3 regions of the Virgibacillus ihumii genome follow, and region 3 is predicted to be linked to each of the others. Evidence: predicted binding sites of a transcription regulator. Region 3 holds the regulator's gene; each other region holds the start of a gene.

Region 1 (4,072 bases), 2.1 Mb from region 3:
GAAAGAAATGTATTGGGAGACTTTACCTAATTGGTTTTGGATACTCAATTACTTATTTTTATTAATAACATTAGTGGCGGCAATATATAGTGTTGTGAAAAAAATAATAGACGGTTTGTCCATTGTAGCGATTGTATTTACTGTAACAGTTCCAGTAATTGGTCTGCTAAATAGTCTTGGAAGAACGGAAGGAATGGACGAATTGGAATATCTAGTTAACCAGTTACAACAAGGTTCTGTATGGTCAATTGTAGTAATCATAGGCTATTTATATTTGTTAATATGGTGGTTTTTATTTCTATTTAAAAGTAAACCAAAAAAGGGCTCTTATTAATGTAAGGGGCCCGAATTTTTAATAAGAATTACCGCTAAGGGGGACAATTGATTGGGGATTCTAATTATTATACTTCCGTATATCTCAATTATGGTTGGTCTTGCTTTTATCACATTAGGGCTTTGGGAATTGAGAGAAGGGGTAAATAGGAAGAAATATATAAAGTATATGTTTACAGGATTGTGTTTGATAGTTATTTTAGCTCCATTTATTAAGTTTTTTGGTAGTGCTTACGGTATCTCATTTGGTTAAATCCTTGGTATTAATTATACATAAATAAACAATACCCAATATCAGAAAAGTAAACTTCAATAACGGGCGCATATCTGGAATAAGATTTGGCGTCTAGGATGTAAAGAGTCATTTGCTGATAAGGAAATTCATAAAAGTAGGGAGTATACGAGAGCTAATATGGACTTAAAGAATGAAAAGGACATTTTAATAGTAATTAATGAAGATGATTGGATGATGGATATTTTAACGACGGCAAAGTCACTGAATTTACCCGATTGGTGGGTGTGTGCTGGTTTTGTTCGTTCAAAAATTTGGGATATATTACATGGTTATAGCGAAAGGACACCTATGCCTGATATTGATGTAATTTATTTTGATGATACAAATATAAGTGAGACCGAAGAAAAAAAGCTTGAGCGAAATCTGAATAATATGCACCCTAATATACCTTGGTCTGTAAAGAATGAGGCAAGAATGCACCTTGTAAATAAAATTCCATCTTATTCATCGTCATTTGATGCTATATCCAAATTTCCAGAAACAGCAACATCCTTAGGCGTAAAATTGGATGAACGTAATGCTTTAACATTAGCTGCCCCACATGGAGTTGATGATCTTTTGAATTTAGAGGTAAAGCCAACCGATTATTTTAAAGAGGATAAGGAACGTGTTGCTATCTATGAGGAACGTATAGCAAAGAAAAATTGGAAATCAAATTGGGATAAGATTAAGATTCAGCATATTAAGTCATATTAAACTAACGGACGCAGTCTGAATAAGCAATCCGAACATATACAGATCGTGAAGGTGAACCGAAGATAATTCTTGAAAAAAAGTTTATAAAACTATACTGCAAACGGGCGCTAATCTTTAATAAGAGTTAGCCAATATTGATCATTGAACCCTTTTGTGAAACAGTGTTATAAAGGGGGCTAAACTTGAATAAAAAGGATATTTTAGGGACTTTATCGATACTAACGGTTTTAATTAGTGTGATTTTCTTCTTTATCATAAGAGGACCAGATGCGAATTTAATTTTAGGTGTAATCGTGTTTGCTGTGCTTTCGGTGCTTGGTATTATTTTTGCAATAGCCTCGAAAAAGTTTTGGTGTATTTTAATCGGAATCATATTAAACGGAGCAGTATTAATAGGTGCTTATTTCCTTTTGCTTGCAATGGGAATTAGTGAGCCATAACAATTTTCGGTTAAAAATTGTACTGCGATACGATCGGGCGCTTTCACGGAATAAACAGAGTCCAAAAGCCAAAGGGGTAGTGTATAAATAAGCTACTATATCAAACATGAAAGGAAGAAGCTTTAAATGGCACAGCTTGAATTGCAGATGTATGAATATAATGAATGGGCAAATAGACAAATTTTCAACCGATTAAGGGAGCTTCCCAAGGATGTTTATCGTCAAGAAGTTCAAAGTGTGTTTCCATCGGTATCTCATGTTTTAGCCCATGTTTATCTTTCTGATCTTGGGTGGATAGAAGTTTTTTCTGGTAAAAATATGAATGACTCATTGATGCTACAAAAGCAACTAAAAGAGGAAACAGTGTCAAAAGAAATAGAAGAAATGGAAACGATGTTTCTTAAACTGTCAGAACGATACAAGTTGTTCTTAAGTAAAATTGAAAACATAGATAAATCTCTTGTGATTGAAAATCCGAATGGTGATTTGATGGAAACAAGTGTATTTGAGCAAGTTCCCCATGTTGTGAATCATGGAACATATCATCGAGGCAATATTACTGCTATGTTAAGACAGATGGGTTATGCTTCTGTTCCGACAGATTATGGCCTTTATTTATATTTAAAACAAATGGAGAATAATCAAGAATGAATCTTTAATTTTGATTGTTCATGAATCGGGCGCGCTAACCGAATAAGTGCGTCCTTCTAAAAAGGGTCATTTAATGGGATAATCCCTTGTGAAGGGCCGATAATAATTATTAAACAAAACTATTCTTAGTGAAAAAATGAAATAAGATTCGAAAGGGGGAATTGATCTTGCTAGAAAACGTTACCACAGTCCTTATTGTTCTATCAATTTTTCTTATATTAATGCTAGATAACGCACTTTCGTATTCTATTTACGCCCTTTCGATTGCGTTATTAATCGGATTGATGATTTATAAAAACCGGAGCACTGGCCGTAAATATCTTTGGATTTTTTTGTCTTGAGCATTTTGGTTAAAAGAACAAATTAAGCAACTTTCCTAAATATCACATTTCAAGTGGTTAGATATTCCATTGATTATTTTTATCATTATTGCATATAATAGGAACAAATGTTCTTGTTGGTGGTGAAATTAATTAATGGATTATTCTCTTTATCCGCGCCATGATGTGTTATGTATTGATATGCGCTCCTTTTATGCAAGTGTAGAAGCCATGAAGCTAGGATTGGATCCTATGAAAGTTATGTTAGCTGTTGTTGGTGATCCAAATAGATCGGGTAGCATTGTACTTGCAGCTTCTCCTGCTTTAAAAAGTAAATATGGAATTAGTAACGTTAGTCGCTTTTACGAACTTCCAAAGGATCCTGATATTGTCATCGCACCAGCGCATATGGCCGATTATTTAAAGGTATCTACTGAAATAACTAAATTACTCAATCGTTATACACCTAAAGAAGCTATTCACGTTTATTCTGTTGATGAAGTCTGGGTTACATTAAACGGACTAGAAAAATTATATGGTGGATCGTGGCAGATTGCGGAAAAAATAACACAGGATATTTTTGATTCATTTGGTATCACCTGCAGCATTGGGATTGGGGATAATAAATTTTTGGCAAAAGTTGTTATGGACCTGCACGCCAAGCAACTTGGTATTGCCGAATGCAGATACGAGGATGTGGAAAAAAAGCTTTGGCCAGCTCCTGTTGAAAAAATTTGGGGAATCGGGAGCAGAATGAAACGTAATTTGAACCGAATGGGAATTGTTAATCTTGGACAGATCGCTAATTTTAACCTGAAATATTTGAAAAAGCATTTTGGAGTTATGGGAGAACAATTGTATTGGCATGCCTGGGGAATTGATTTAAGCCCCGTTTTCGGTGATTTTACTAAAACGAAGCAAAAAGGATTTGGCCACGGCATATCGTTGTTACGGGATTATAGTGAAGAAGATATCTCTGTTTGTATTCTGGACCTCTGTGAAGAAGTTTGCCGGAGGGCTCGTTCTTTCAATAAAGTAGGGAAAACAATTCACTTAGGAATATCTTATTCAAAGGAAACTAGAGGGGGATTTTCTCGATCACAGTCAATTCACCTGCCAACAAATGTGACAAAGGATATTTATCAGATTTGTATGCATTTATTCCAAAAGTTCTATGATGGGGAAAGCAAAATCAGACATGTATATGTAACATTAGATAATCTATTCGATAAAGAGAAAATACAATTGGACTTATTCGAGGATCGTGCTAAGAAAAACGATGTCGGGTATGTGATGGACGCAATTCGTAGTAAATATGGATCCACTTCTATATTACG
Region 2 (4,072 bases), 860 kb from region 3:
ATGTCCGGGGGAACCCTGGTGGTTTGTTGAGTGCTGTCGAAGGAATATTGAAGAATTTTATTCCTGAGGACACGCCAATGGTTCAAATTGAAAATCCGCAAGGGAAGACATCAAAGTCATTTTCGAACCTTAAAGAGAAAAAACCTTATCCTATCAGTGTTATTATCAACGAAGGCAGTGCATCCGCATCTGAAATCCTGGCTGTTGCCATGAAAGAAACTGGATATGAGGTTGTCGGTGTGACAAGTTTCGGTAAAGGAACTGTCCAGCAGGCTGTACCGCTTGGAGATGGGAGTACGCTGAAGCTTACCTTGTTCAAGTGGCTTTCTCCGGAAGGTACATGGATTCACGAGAAAGGTGTTAAGCCGACAATAAAAGTAAAACAGCCGGAATACTATTTCACCAATCCGGTTCAGGTAAAAGAACCAATATCGTATAATCATACGGGCGATAAGGTGGAAAATATGCAGGTTATGCTGAAAGGTCTCGGATATAATCCGGGACGAACGGATGGCTATTTTAATAAAGAAACCGAAGAGGCCGTCAAAAAGTTTCAGAAGAAAAATGATTTAAATGTAACCGGAAAAATTAATGCTAAAACTGCTGGTAAGATTGAAACAGCGATTGTTGAAAAAATCAGGGGTGGAAAAGAGGACCGGCAAATGGAAAAAGCATTATATGTATTATATAAATAAAGAGGCTGGAACAAAAAGGGTTTTATCAAAAGAAAAAACGAATGAAAGTTGGTGGGCTCAGCCGCTCCGGAAATATACTTCGCTTTCCGCGGGCGGCTGTTAAGCCTCTTCGTGCTACGCACTCAGAGTCTCATCTAGGCATGTCCTCCCGCAGGAGTCTACGTATATTTCCTCCGCTAGTCTCTGAATTGTTCGTTTTTGAATTACACTTTTTGATTTGTTCCAGCTTCTTCCAATCAAATCGTAAAATTTGATACGGAAGCAGGAAATAACCCTGCGAATATCGAATATTACTGTAATAGTTAAGGATTTGCTTCGATGGTGGAAGGTGATTATATGGCAGAATCATGGTTGATTGAATTGGCAAAAGGAGTGGGAAAAATATTTTTTAATCCACTTCTATATTGGATCATATTACTAATATTCCTTGCCGGGATAAAACGGATACAAAAGGAAAGGAATAATTTTGGATTTAAGCTGTTTGATGTATTTTCGGAATGGAAAAACACTTGGACTGTTGGTTTGTTATCCGGTCTTTTTATATCCATCATTTTTCTCGGCGCCGGGGTTGTTTTTTCATATGAAACCATTCTTGTATTAAGTAGTCTTGCAATTATACTTAGTATTACGTTACGGTTCACACTGTTGTCTGCTAGTTATACGGTTGGTATAGGCTATCTGATTCTGCTTGTGCTGCCGTTTATCCCGTCAAGTCAAAACGTAATTGACGGCGGGTTGTTCACGGAGACCAATTTTACCGGATTGGTATTTTTGCTTTCCATCATGCTGTTTACGGAAGCTGTATTAACAAAACGTGTTCAAAATAATACGTCATTCCCAGATATGATTTCGGGCCGGCGCGGAATGCTTGTTGGAGCTCATCATATAAAGAAATTGAGCGTTATTCCATTTTTTGTGCTGGTGCCATCCGGGCTGATTACATCGTTTGCCCCGTTTTGGCCTTATTTTTCCATGAACGGTGAAACGTACAGTCTGTTGCTCGTTCCGTTTCTGGTTGGATTTGATTATACGGTAAAAAGCAGTTTACCGGAAAAGGCTGCTGAGCGAATATCCAAGTCGGTCTTTATACTGGGATCTATGGTGTTTCTTTTAGCAGTCGGGAGTATTTATGTTCGATGGCTGTCTATTGCAGCGATTGTGCTTGGAATCATTGGAAAAGAGTTTATCAGTTACAGGCACCGGGCATTTGAAAACAAACACAACGCTTACTTCAGCCGTCAAACCAGAGGCTTTAAAGTGTTGGGTATCGTCCCTAATTCCCCCGCAGAGCGGCTGGGTGTGGTGGTTGGCGATTCCATCGTAAAAGTGAATGGACACCATGTAAACAGCCTCCATGATTTTTATTATGCATTGCAAAAAAATACGTTTTTCAAACTTGAAATTGTTGATGAACATCATGAGGTCAGGTTTGTGCAGAGTCCCTTATATGAGGGTGATCATCACGAACTGGGAATTGTAACAACAACTTTCCGGAATTATGAAACGGAGCAAAAGGTTAACCAATAGTAAGAAAAGGCAGTAAGGTGTCAAACCACCTTACTGCCTTTTATCTGCATTTATCTTAAAAACATTATGATAATGAATGTCGCCTTTTTTTACATGAACTTTTATCTTATAGGTTCCACTATTTTTAAATGTTGTCTTAGCTTGATAGGTTCCCGCATTTTGTTCAGTCATTGTAACCCAATCATGTTTTTCATCGCTTTCCTGCCAAATTTCCATGGTAACGGATGCAGCTGATAATGGTTCTTGTTTAGTCGAAACGGTTGCTGTAAACGCTGCACTTTCATCCGCAGTGATTTTTTCAGGGGGATGGAATTTTACAGTTGTTTGGGAATGGTGATGTCCCTGTTCTTTGTCGGTTTTATCCTTACTTGCTTGTGCATTGCCGATATTTATTTTCGCTTTCGGCATAGTGTGCATTTGTTTGGCGGTAACATGGGATTGAATATAATAGATGCCTTTTCCGGTAAATGTGTTCTCAACCGTGTATGCACCGTCCTTCATGTTGTTTGCCTCGATCATTTCACTGTCATCTTTAGAACCTTCGCGCCAGATTTCGAATTTGACTTCATCTGCATCTTTAACAGCTTTGCCATCTTGGGTAACAGTTACTTTGAAAGTAACGGTCTCGTCTGTATCACCTTTTTCCGGCACGTTTAAATCAGCTCTGATCGGCTGAACAACTTCACTATCGGAACTGCTGGTATCATCCGATTGCCCGCATGCTGCAAGTACAGTTGCTGTGAGAATCAGCATAATCATTTTTTTCATTGTCTACATCCTTTCCCATTCCTTCTAATTTGATTATAAGCGAGACCGGTTCGTGTATCAATCAGAGGAGATGCGTTCTTTTTGACGGATTTATGTCTGAATAGAATGGGTAGAATGTATATGTAAAAATGTTAAGCATATTAATCGAATATTTGTTCGCAAATCTGTTAAAATTACATTAAAACTATGGTAAACTGGAATGTAGACCGATGAACGGAGGATTGCCCTGTGAAAAATCAATTTGATCTTGTGGCACAGTACGAGCCAAGTGGAGATCAGCCGAAAGCGATAGAGGAACTTATTGAAAAAGTAAGGGCCGGACAGCGCCACCAGACACTGCTTGGTGCAACCGGAACCGGCAAAACGTTTACCGTATCAAATGTGATTACGGAAATTAACCGACCTACACTGGTGATTGCCCATAATAAAACTCTGGCTGGACAGCTGTACAGTGAGTTCAAAGAGTACTTCCCGAATAATGCAGTTGAATACTTTGTCAGTTATTACGATTACTATCAACCGGAAGCATATGTGCCGTCAACTGATACATTTATTGAAAAAGATGCTAGCATTAATGACGAAATCGATAAATTACGGCACTCTGCGACATCATCGCTGTTTGAGCGTCGTGATGTACTGATTGTTGCGAGTGTCTCATGCATCTACGGTTTGGGTTCGCCGGAAGACTATGAAAGCCAAGTCCTGTCACTAAGAATGGGCATGGAAAAAGATCGGGATCAGTTACTGAGGGACCTTGTGGATATTCAGTATGCCCGTAATGATATTAATTTTCAGCGTGGAACGTTTCGTGTCCGGGGTGACTCTGTGGAGGTTATCCCTGCCTCAAAAGAGGAACACTGTATGCGAATTGAGTTTTTTGGTGATGAAATAGATCGGATTCGTGAAGTCGATGCACTCACTGGTGAAATTGTCGGCGACCGTGAACATGTGGCTATTTTCCCGGCTTCTCACTTTGTTACCCGTGAAGAGAAATTAAAGCAGGCCATTAAAAACATTGAGCAGGAATTAGCTGATCGGCTGAAAGAATTGCGGGATGAAGATAAGCTTCTCGAGGCACAGCG
Region 3 (4,072 bases):
TTAACGTAGGTTGTTCCGTGTTTTCTTTTGCCTCTTTAATCGCATTGCGGATTTCCGTCAGATTATTACCATCTTCTACGCGAATAACCTGCCAGCCATATGCCTTGAAGCGGCTTTCCGTATCGTCGGAAAATGCACGATCCAAGTCACCGTCAAGCGAAATGTCATTGGAATCATACAACGCGATGAGTTTACCTAACCCCAAATGGCCTGCAAGGGATGCAGACTCATGTGAAATACCTTCCATCAGATCGCCGTCACTCACAATTGCGTACGTGTAATGGTCGACAATGTTGATATCCTCTTTATTATAAAGGGAAGCTAAGTGTGTCTCGGCCATCGCCATCCCTACTGACATAGCAAGTCCTTGTCCAAGTGGTCCTGTGGTTGCCTCTACACCATCTGTGTGATGAACCTCCGGGTGTCCTGGTGTTCTAGAGCCCCACTGACGGAATGATTTTAAATCATCAATCGTTACGTCATAACCGGACAGATGCAATAAACCGTATTGCAGCATGGAGCCATGACCAGCCGATAATACAAAACGGTCACGGTTAAACCATTTGGAGTTTTTCGGATTGTGGGTCATAAAGTCGGTCCATAACGTATAGGCCATAGGGGCAGCCCCCATCGGCAAGCCCGGGTGACCTGAATTGGCATTTTCAATAGCATCAATTGCCAAGGTACGAATTGTATTAATCGATAGTTGTTCTGTGTTCTGTGACAATGAAATTCCCCTTTCCGATTCAATTCTTGTTTGTATCCTTTTTTATTCTATAACGAAAACATACTCGTAACAAGTTTTTTCAGGAGCCCATTGATATATATGCTACGTCAAATCCGGAGCACCATTGGGACAATTACCAATAACCAATCAATGCTTTTTATTACGTTCCTGTAAATCCCGCACTTTTTTTGGTGTGACATCATTGCCTTCGCGGTCCATCACAGTCATCGACTTGAATTGATTTTTAAATGATTTGCGGACATTCTTCAAATATTCCTGTCTTAACTCTTTTTGTTCCGCTTTTTCAGCGTCAGTCAGTCCTGATTCTTTTGATTTTTTAGCAAGCTCATTTATACGATTCAATTTTTCTTTTGAAATCATGCAAACCCTCCTGGTCACTGCATATTGGATAAGCCCGGCATTCAACCCAAATTTGTAATGAGTGCCGAAGTCTTCCTTAATAAGGTATTGTTTCATTTATAATATCTGACATTAGAAAAAAGGCAAGAACATATTGGTGTTCCTGCCTCTCAATACTACCTTTTATATAGAGCAGATTCAAGAATTTACGTATTCCTGATATCTGCGATGAACTGTTGCTTTAGAAACGGAATAACCTAAATTATTAAGCCTGCGGGTTATTTCTTCGAAGGTCATTTCATTCTGTCTTAATTGAACGACTTCTTCAATTGGGAACACTACCCTTTCACGGCCGGGTGCCTGATTACGGTTGGTTAAATTTTGACCCGGATTAAAACCATCACGGACTGCCCGTTTCATACCGCGCCTGATTTTAGCATTTTGAAGTTTACGTTGATACTCTTCGACGATGCCGACAATTTGCAATACCATGGAATCAGATTCTGAAACTTCCACTTCTCCACCGTGTAAACTTGTATATATAGGCACTTTTAATTTCTGTAATTGATGAAATAGTGCAATTTTGGTATTTCCTCTGCCCAGTCTTGTTTCATCCTGTATCAGCAATATATCTGCTTGTCCATCTGAAAAATAATCAAGCATTTCAAAAATACCTTCTCTGTCAATCTCATAGCCGCTTTCCTGTTCTTCAATAGCTGTTATGATCGTAAAATTATTCCTGTTTGCCAATTTTATCAGTTCTTCCTTTTGTCTGGCTAAGGAGGTTTCCTGTGCCTTCTTGTTGGTACTTACCCTGCAATATATGACTGCTCTCATTGGAATAACTCCTTGTATTATGCACTTGTAACCATTGTAAAATATAAAAACACCAGCGCCAATGCAAAAGCAACTATATAAAATACATCTGTCTTCGTAATCTTTTCAAACATATTTATCAGTCCCTTCATCGTAAATTTAGAACCTCTGTTCGCATCTCTATATTTCATTATATACGAACAAATGATCTTGTCAACCTTTTTTCGAACGAATGTTTGCTTTCCCTAAATTTTAATGATAAACTATCATTAATAAATACTATGCGCGAGGTGTTTAATAGATGAACAAACTATCCAAGAGGCAGCAGGCAATACTCGACTATATAAAGGAACAGGTAAAAGAAAAAGGATATCCACCTTCCGTTCGTGAAATTGCAGTAGCTGTGGGACTTGCATCCAGTTCGACAGTACATGGCCATTTAGCCAGACTTGAAAGCAAGGGATTTATCAGAAGGGATCCAACAAAACCAAGAGCAATCGAAGTCTTGGATCTATCCGAAGATATGAACATACCGCAGGAAGAAGCACGCTATGCGCCAGTAATAGGTAAAGTAACAGCTGGTTTACCGATTACTGCTGTGGAAAATATTGAGGAATTTGTACCGCTGCCCAGTTCAAGTGCCGGACCAGATGACAATTTATTTGTTCTGGTCATAGAAGGTGAAAGTATGATTGAAGCTGGTATTTTGGATGGTGACATGGTGATTGTAAAACAGCAGAACACAGCACAAAATGGAGATATTGTTGTTGCCATGACGGAGGAGGACGAAGCAACGGTTAAACGATTCTTTAAGGAAAAGAACCATATTCGTCTGCAGCCGGAGAATGCTACAATGGACCCGCTCATCTATCCAAATGTAACAATACTTGGCAAGGTAATTGGATTATACCGAAATATTCACTAATTAAGAAAGCATCCGTCATTTTACTGCTGACGGATGCTTTTTCGTATCTATTAAACTAGCAAAATGTGTCTTTCGGCTTTGGTACCGACATGCCAAACAACGGTCGTAAATAAAGCGCGAGGAAAGTACCGGCAAGTGCCATAATCATCCAAACCCAACCATGAAGGCTGAATGAAGCAATCCCGCCAAAATACGCACCGATATTACATCCAAAGGCAATCCTTGAACCATACCCCATCAGGATACCGCCAATTACCGCAGCTGAAATTCGTTTCAATCCAATCTTTCTAAGCGTAAAAATACCTCCGGCAGTTGAAGCCAAAAAGGCGCCAAGAATAACGCCAAAGTCCAGGACACTTGTTGAGTGCATAAGAACAGATTGATCCAATGAAGCGGCACGTTCGCCGGACCAATAAACCCATTCGGTGACATCGATGCCGAAGAACATTGCTATTTTGGACCCCCACAGAGCAAAAGCAGATGTAACACCCCAAGGGGTACCTCTTACCAATAACGTTAATGCATTAAAAACCGCTAATAGAATTGCCGCAACCCATAACGGCCACGATCCACGCAGTATTCGAACCCAGCCTTTTTCACTTGGCACCGGCTTTATAACAGGTGGTGTTCGTTTTTTGTCAAAATAGTATGCAGCCCCGAAAATCAATCCAAAAAGAATGATCTGTACAGCCCAGGCACCAACATACCCCAAATCCGTACTGGTTGCCAGTGAAATTGCCGGAAATGATGGTGTTTCATTAACCCAAAAATTCCAATGCCATGCTCCCAGCACAGAACCAACAATAAATGCAAGCAGTGTTACGAACATTGCAGTACGACCTCCGCCAACCGCATATAGTGTTCCGGATGCACATCCACCGCCAAGCTGCATGCCTATTCCAAATATAAAAGCACCTACAACAACACTCGTTCCAACAGGGGAAACATATCCTGATGGGTCATTTCCGAAAAATCCTAATCCCATTGATAATATAGGAGCGAATAATGTACAGGCAACAGCCATCATAATCATGTGCGCACGCATTGCCTGCCCATTGCCAACTGACATTAGCCTTCTGAAAGCCGAGGTAAAACCAAAACGGGCATGAAATAGAGTAATACCCAAAAGCAGCCCGACCCACATTGTCATTGTATTCTTAAGCCCTGCAGTAGTCATAATTGCATAACTTAATAGTGCGATAATCATTATTCCGATTGTAATCTTCGTTTTTTGGGGAGACGGC

Evidence for each region. The regulator LexA, encoded in region 3, represses DNA repair genes until DNA is damaged. The targets are predictions, from matches to a motif close to CGAACATATGTTCG.
Region 1: a site for LexA is predicted at 2,857-2,870, ahead of HUX68_RS13315 (DNA polymerase IV). Genes of this name have one in related genera too.
Region 2: a site for LexA is predicted at 3,136-3,149, ahead of uvrB (excinuclease ABC subunit UvrB). Genes of this name have one in related genera too.

The regions. Positions count from the first base shown of each region.
Region 1 is NZ_CACVAN010000001.1:2,752,427-2,756,498, forward strand. It holds gene HUX68_RS13290 (hypothetical protein) at 8-334, shown strand; gene HUX68_RS13295 (hypothetical protein) at 386-586, shown strand; gene HUX68_RS13300 (nucleotidyltransferase family protein) at 746-1,324, shown strand; gene HUX68_RS13305 (hypothetical protein) at 1,507-1,764, shown strand; gene HUX68_RS13310 (DinB family protein) at 1,891-2,415, shown strand; gene HUX68_RS13315 (DNA polymerase IV) at 2,892-4,072, shown strand, end outside.
Region 2 is NZ_CACVAN010000001.1:1,522,807-1,526,878, reverse strand. It holds gene HUX68_RS07665 (S41 family peptidase) at 1-695, shown strand, start outside; gene HUX68_RS07660 (PDZ domain-containing protein) at 1,032-2,222, shown strand; gene HUX68_RS07655 (FixH family protein) at 2,253-2,990, opposite strand; gene uvrB (excinuclease ABC subunit UvrB) at 3,219-4,072, shown strand, end outside.
Region 3 is NZ_CACVAN010000001.1:661,370-665,441, reverse strand. It holds gene tkt (transketolase) at 1-727, opposite strand, end outside; gene HUX68_RS03225 (DUF896 domain-containing protein) at 875-1,108, opposite strand; gene HUX68_RS03220 (YneB family resolvase-like protein) at 1,286-1,924, opposite strand; gene lexA (transcriptional repressor LexA) at 2,205-2,828, shown strand; gene HUX68_RS03210 (YeeE/YedE family protein) at 2,884-4,072, opposite strand, start outside.